Regions from separate parts of the Glutamicibacter sp. V16R2B1 genome, predicted to be linked through region 2. Evidence: riboswitches for the same ligand, from Rfam matches in the RefSeq annotation. Region 2 holds a riboswitch; the other holds the start of a gene.
What was found. Region 2 has a riboswitch for S-adenosylmethionine ahead of FDN03_RS09640 (hypothetical protein). Riboswitches for the same ligand answer to the same signal wherever they lie in the genome.

Region 1 (3,406 bases), on a different contig from region 2:
TGCCCAGCTGGTCGATGGCATCCCAGACGGCGTCCTCGCGCACCGCCCGCAGGCACAGGTGGGTGCCGCCGGCGGCGGTTACCGCCCAGGGCGTGCACCAGCCGTTGCAGTGGAACATCGGCAGCGTCCACAGGTAGCGGGTGTGCACGTCCATTTGCTGGTGGAACGCCTCACCCAGCGCGTTCAGATAGGTGCCGCGGTGTGAATACAGCACCCCCTTGGGCTTGCCGGTGGTCCCGGAGGTGTAGTTCAGGCAGATCGGGGCCCGCTCGTCGCCCACCGTATAGGGCAGGCGGCCGGCGGGGGCGTGGCGCAGCAGGTCCTCCAGCACCGCGTCGACCGGCACCTGGGGGCGCGGGCCGGTGTACTGGTCGTCGGTGACCTCGATCAGCGCCTCCAGGCTCGCCACCTCCTGGCGCAGCCGTGCGGTGTTGCCCAGCAGCTCGGTGTCCGCCAACAGCAGCCGGGCCTCGGCGTGCGACAAGATGTACTGCAGCTCGTGGGCGGCCAGGCGGGTGTTCAGGGCAACGAGGATGCCGCCGGCCAGCGGGACCGCGTAGTGGGCGGCCAGCATTTCCGGGGTGTTCGGGGCCAGCACCGCGACCCGGTCGCCCGGGGAAATGCGTTGGGCCAGCACCTGGGCCAGCCGCTGGACGCGCTCCTCGAACTGGGCCCAGGTGTAGCTGCGCGAACCGTGAATCACCGCGGTTTTCTCCGGGTAGACCTCCACGGAGCGTTCCAGGAAGCGCAGGGGAGTCAATTCTGAGTGGTTGGCCAGCAACGATGCCATGGGGGCTCCTCGGGGTCGGTAACTATCCGGCCCTGCGCTGTGACGCAGGGCACCTCGCAAGACATCGTGGCATGAAACTGAACCCCAGACAAAGAAACTGCGTGCCATTGCGCTCAACGGCGCCCGCGGGGCGACCAGCGTAGGAGGCGGTGTCCGTTGGTGAGCTGCGTCGGGCGAAATTATCGGCGGCGAGCGTAGCGGAAGGAGGGGGCGGACGAAACAATATGTCGAAGATTGCGGTATAAGACAGGAAATGTTTGACGTTACGCCGCGACGGGCCATAGTGTCGTAGACAGAATCAAGAGCGTCAGCTGACAAGCCCTGGCTAGCTGGCCGGCAACCCTCTAAACGGTAGTGGGGTGCTCCAGGTGAGGATTCGGTTCCGCGCGCCACCGCGTGGAACAAGTACCGCACACCGAGGCGTAAAACCTTCGAATCCACAGTGCAGCAGCTTGGCCCTGCGGCGCTATGGGCATTCGACCGTCGCCGACCACGGTGGGCCTGATGCTAAGGATACGAATCATGTCATTGAATCAGGATCTCGACCCGTTGACCCTGCGCAAGGTCTTCGCCCAGCACCCCTCGGGCGTCGCGGCGTTGTGCGCCGAAATCGATGGCGTCAAGACCGGAATTGTTGCCTCCTCGTTTACCGTTGGGGTCTCCCTGGATCCGGCGCTGGTGATGTTCGCCGTGCAGAAGACCTCCAACACCTGGCCGAAGCTGCGGCGGGCACAGCGTATCGGGGTCTCGGTGCTCAGCAGCCGCAACGAGGGGGTCTGCGCCCAGATCGCCTCGAAGAAGGGTGACCGCTTCGCCGGGCTGCACACCCACATCACCGAGCAGCAGGCGTTGTTCATCGAGGAATCCACCCTCTGGCTCGATACCTCCATCTACAACGAGGTTGAAGCCGGGGACCACTGGGTCGTCCTGCTGCAGGTGCACGGCCACCAGGCCTCGGCGCACACCCCGTCGATCTTCCATGATTCCGCCTTCCACACCCTCAAGGTGCCGGCCCTGGTCTAATGGCAGGGCGGCATCGATGAATCCCACTGCGTCGTACGCCGCGGTGGGATTCATTGCGTTAACCGCTTCAAACCGGGTTGCGTGTCAGGCGCAGTGCACAGTCCCGAGATGAGGCAGGCCGGGGATCTGTGGACGAAGCCCCGCATCCGAAGGACCTTAATGGGTGGTCCTGCGATGAGTAGCGAGTTTTTAGATCTGAAGTAATCCACAAAGCTTTCCACAGCGTTGTGGATTGGGGGTGGATAACCGTGGTTGACGCCTCCACGCCCCCGAATTGTGGGCTTTCCGGCTGTGGAAAAGATCCAAAACCCACAATGCCGCGGAGGAAAATTTATTTTTTATCCACACGTGTGAAAACCTAAACAACCAAGTCAATGAGGTATTAGTTGCGTTTAAGTGGGGAAATCCACAGCGTTCTCCCCAGTTCCTGCACACCCCCTTCCACAGATAGCTGCCGCTTGTCCACAGATCCTGTGGATAAGTGAGTTTACGCCCTTACATAAGAGGCCTACTGTTGGCTCTGGAACTGAAATATCCACAAGTTTCCCCAGCGCCCCCAAACTGTCGGGGCCCGATGGAACGATACGAGGTGGACGGTGAACCGGTCGCCGAGTTCCCGGTGGGTAGAAGGGGATTTGAATGTCTATTGCCAGCGCTGAGCAGGCCTACGAGAACCGCGACTCCGAGGCGGGGCGTACGCCGCCGCAGGACATCGCCGCGGAAATGTCGGTTCTGGGCGGCATGATGCTCTCCAAGGACGCGATCGCCGATGTCATTGAGGTGGTCCGCGGCAACGACTTCTACCGTCCGGCCCATGAATCGATCTATGAGGCCATCATTGATCTCTACGGACGGGGCGAACCGGCTGATGCCGTCACCGTTTCGGACCTGCTGACCAAGCGGGGCGAAATCGTCCGGGTGGGCGGTGCCGCATACCTGCACAACCTCATCCAGTCCGTGCCCACCGCCGCGAACGCCGGTTACTACGCCGAGATCGTGCGCGAACGCGCCGTGCTGCGCCGCCTGGTCGACGCCGGGACCCGGATCGTGCAGATGGGCTACTCCCCGGACGGGGACGTGGACGCCATCGTCAACGAGGCGCAGGCCGAGGTCTACAAGGTTGCGGAGAATCGCTCGAGCGAAGACTATGTCCGGCTCAGCGAGATCATCGAGGGCACCGTCGATGAGATCGAAAATGCGGCCAACGCCGGTGACGGCATCACCGGTGTCCCCACCGGCTTTTACGAGTTTGATGAGTTGACCCAGGGCCTGCAGGGCGGGCAGATGATCATCATCGCCGCGCGTCCGGCCGTGGGCAAGTCGACCTTCGCCCTGGACTTTGCGCGTTCGGCGGCAATCAAGAACAACATGGCCACCGTGTTCTTCTCCCTGGAAATGGGGCGCAATGAAATCGCGATGCGTCTGCTCTCCGCGGAGGCCTCGATCCAGTTGCAGGACCTGCGCAAGGGGTCGGTGGAGGATGCCCAGTGGACCAAGATCGCCACCACCATGGGACGGTTGAATGAGGCTCCGCTATTCATTGACGACTCCCCGAACATGTCGATGATGGAGATCCGCGCCAAGTGCCGCCGC
Region 2 (3,406 bases):
AACCAGCCTCCAATGAGCCCAAAAACCAGCAGGAAGAGCAGCACGCCGGTGGCCGCGGGTCCAAAGGCATCAAGTAGATCCGAGCGGTTCGGGACGAAACCTCTAGCGCTGTCGATGTTCCCCTCGGGAACATAGCGCAGCAGGAAAACCCAGACGGCGGTGAGCAGCAGCGCGCCAGCCAACATCAGAAAACCGACGTAGCTTAAAGTGAGCTTCAGTCGCACGCTCAGTCCTTTTGGCTTATTCACTGTCCAACCCCATAGGTACTTCATTGTCCGGGGCTTCGACGCGATATCCGACCCCTGGAACTGTTGCGATCACCCACGGTTCGCCCAGACGTTTCCGCAAGGCTGAGACCGTAATGCGCACCGCATTGGTGAAGGGATCGGCATTCTCATCCCATGCTCGTTCCAGCAGCTCCTCCGCGCTGACCACTCCGCCTTCCGCCCCCATGAGGACTTCCAATACCGCGAACTGCTTGCGTGTTAAAGCCACATAGCGGCCTTCTCGGTAAACCTCGCGGCGAAAGGGATCCAGCCTTACTCCAGCTATTTCGCGGACCGGAGGGCGGTGATGAGCCCGGCGCCGACTCAATGCCCGCAGGCGCATCACCAGTTCCTGGAGCTCAAATGGCTTCGTCAGGTAGTCATCCGCCCCCAATTCAAAACCTGAGGCCTTCTCATCGAGCCGGTCGGCAGCGGTCAGCATCAGGATCGGCAAACCGGTACCGGAGGCCACGATGGAACGGGCCACTTCATCACCGGAGGGGCCGGGAATGTCACGGTCGAGGATGGCGATGTCGTAGGCATTGATCTCCAAAAGTTCCAAGGCCGTATCACCGTCCCCGGCAATATCTGCAGCGATGGCTTCCAAGCGCAATCCGTCACGGATCGCCTCCGCCATCAGGAGTTCGTCCTCGACGATCAGTACACGCATAGCCCCAATCGTACGAGCCGGAACATATTGCGGGCATATCAAAATTTCGATACGGCCCGGCAACAGGACGCCGCCTTGACTGGTTCCATGAGAAAAATGCGACCGGCCAAGAGCCGCAAGAAATCCCTCCTGACCAAAATCATCCTGGTGCTTCTGGCGCTGCTTACCACCCTGTGGGTGCTTGCGTTGGCCCTAACGCTCGGAACCCGCGGTGACTGGAGCCCCTCATCCATGGCGGCAACCGTGACGTCGGTGGTCCAGGGAGAACAAGAACCAAGGGCAGGTTCGTTAGGGGTGGCTGGCGGGGATGTGCCTTCAGGAACCACGCTGAAGTCCCGGATGCCAGCCGTGCACTACTTGAGTCCGGACCTGCGCGAGGCGATGAATGAGGCAGCAGACGACGCCGCCAAGGATGACATCAAGTTCATCGTCAACAGTGGCTGGCGATCGGAAGCATTTCAGCAGCAGCTGCTGGACGAAGCGGTAGACCGGTACGGGTCGAAGCGTGAAGCCGCCCGGTGGGTTGCAACTGCGCAGACTTCACCGCATGTTTCCGGCAACGCGATAGACATCGGATCCTATGACGCGCGGGCATGGCTAGACCAGCACGGTCGCTACTACGGACTGTGCACGGTGTACGAAAATGAGCCGTGGCACTTTGAGCTGCGCCCCGAAGCGGTCAGCCAGGGCTGCCCCGCCCCGTACACGGATCCGACAGAAGACCCTCGGCTGCAGCGCTAGAAACACGAATTAGGTGACAAGTGGACCGTTCCTTCGATAATGAACAATCCACAGTGAGCAATCGCGGCCTACGAGGACGCCAAACCGTCGGCCCGGACGCATAGGATGATTCCCAGGTTCACGAGCTGCAGCGATAAGTACCTGGCTTGCTGCACGGCAACCCTCCTCAACCGAGCGGGGTGCCCCAGGGGAAGAACCGGTCCGCGGCACCAGCCGCCGGGCAAGTCGGTGGATGCCGCGGCGGAGATAAATCCTCCGTCGCCGGGTCCTCCCATGCGAGGGGAACAACAATTGTCTGAAAACGAACGCAGCCAGCACGAGAACTTCAACAAGGAACATGCGCAGGACTTCGAGGTCTGGCGCCGGGAGCTTTACGGTGATGATGTTGTTGGCACGGAATCGGCCGCGAAGATCTATCAGGCCATGAGACTGCGTGCCGACGGCCGGGCCGAGCTGGTTCGGGGAGGCCCGCTAGAGATTCCGGTCGACAAGTACGGTCTGCCGGCAGGCGTCAAGGGAAATGAACCAACGGTAAGGAAACAACTGGACCTGCGGTGGGATGCCGCACTGTTGGAAAACCCGTACGCTCCACCGTACGTCCCGCGTCCGAAGGGAAATTGGCTCATCGTCAAGAGCCAACGGTCCGCAATGCTGCTGGATGGCGAACTGTATCGCGGGCATGACACGGAACGGTACATCAACAAGTGGATGCGCGCCGGGTTTACCCCGGAACTGTACTGTCTACTGCACGCGAAGCTTGAAAGCGTCGTGGAGCGCTGCCGGAGCAAGGCGAAGTGGGCAAGGCGTGAGGATTGGTTCGAGGGCCGGTTGGCCGAACTGAATCTTTCCAGCGGGAGCCTCGGCGCGAACGGCGCGAACCTCAACCCCGAGCACTGGCAGGACCTGCCGGGCCTGCTGGTCCGCCTGCCGATCTCGGTAGCGATGGAGAAGATCCTCCTGCTGGGTATGTAGACCGGGACAGGGGGCGGAGGCTTGCTTCGACAAGCGACGGCGCGTTGGACGCGCAACGCTGGCAATTGGCTAAAGGGCCTTCTTTCTTTTCCAGGGGCGCGGCAAGCTGAGAACGACCGTGGCCATCATGGTCACGGTCGTTGGCTCCATCCGCAGAGAGGCAAGAACAATGTCAGGCAAAGATGTGCTGTCAACAGACGAAATCCAGGCACGGCTCTCACAATTGCCGCACTGGCGCTACGGGCTGGGGTCCCTGCGGACCGCTTTCAAGTGCCCGAGCTCGGCCGCCGCGATTCAGCTCGTGTCGGCGATTGGCGCGCTGGCCGAGGAAGCCGGACATCATCCGGACGTCGACTGGCGTTATGACACGGTGTTCGTCAACCTGGTGTCCCACGATGTCGGCGGCGTGACATCACGGGACTTCACCCTGGCCACCCAGATCTCCGACCAGGCCGAAAACTTTGGTGCCCAAGTGGACCTGGGCCTGGTCCGGACGGTGGAAATCGCCATCGATACCGAAAACCCGCAACAGATCTCCAAGATCTGGCAGGCTGCCCTGGGCTATGAACAGGCGGCGGACGGTGCGCTGACCGACCCGCATGGCCGTGGCCCGGCCATCTGGTTCCAGGAGACCCAGACGCCGAACCAGAACCGATTCCACGTTGATGTGACGGTGCCCCACAGCCACAGTGGCGACCTGCTGGAAACGCTGAAAAGCACCGACGCGGAGTTCAACTACGAGTACGCGCCAAGCTGG

Region 1: another riboswitch for S-adenosylmethionine. It lies ahead of FDN03_RS10015 (flavin reductase family protein); the one in region 2 lies ahead of FDN03_RS09640 (hypothetical protein).

Annotation. Positions count from the first base shown of each region.
Region 1 is NZ_VATX01000014.1:75,314-78,719, forward strand. It holds gene FDN03_RS10010 (acyl--CoA ligase family protein) at 1-790, opposite strand, end outside; SAM riboswitch class IV at 1,087-1,204, shown strand; gene FDN03_RS10015 (flavin reductase family protein) at 1,313-1,813, shown strand; gene dnaB (replicative DNA helicase) at 2,453-3,406, shown strand, end outside.
Region 2 is NZ_VATX01000013.1:133,132-136,537, forward strand. It holds gene FDN03_RS09625 (HAMP domain-containing sensor histidine kinase) at 1-224, opposite strand, end outside; gene FDN03_RS09630 (response regulator transcription factor) at 241-936, opposite strand; gene FDN03_RS09635 (M15 family metallopeptidase) at 1,012-1,677, shown strand; SAM riboswitch class IV at 1,794-1,910, shown strand; gene FDN03_RS09640 (hypothetical protein) at 1,969-2,649, shown strand; gene FDN03_RS09645 (4a-hydroxytetrahydrobiopterin dehydratase) at 2,777-3,406, shown strand, end outside.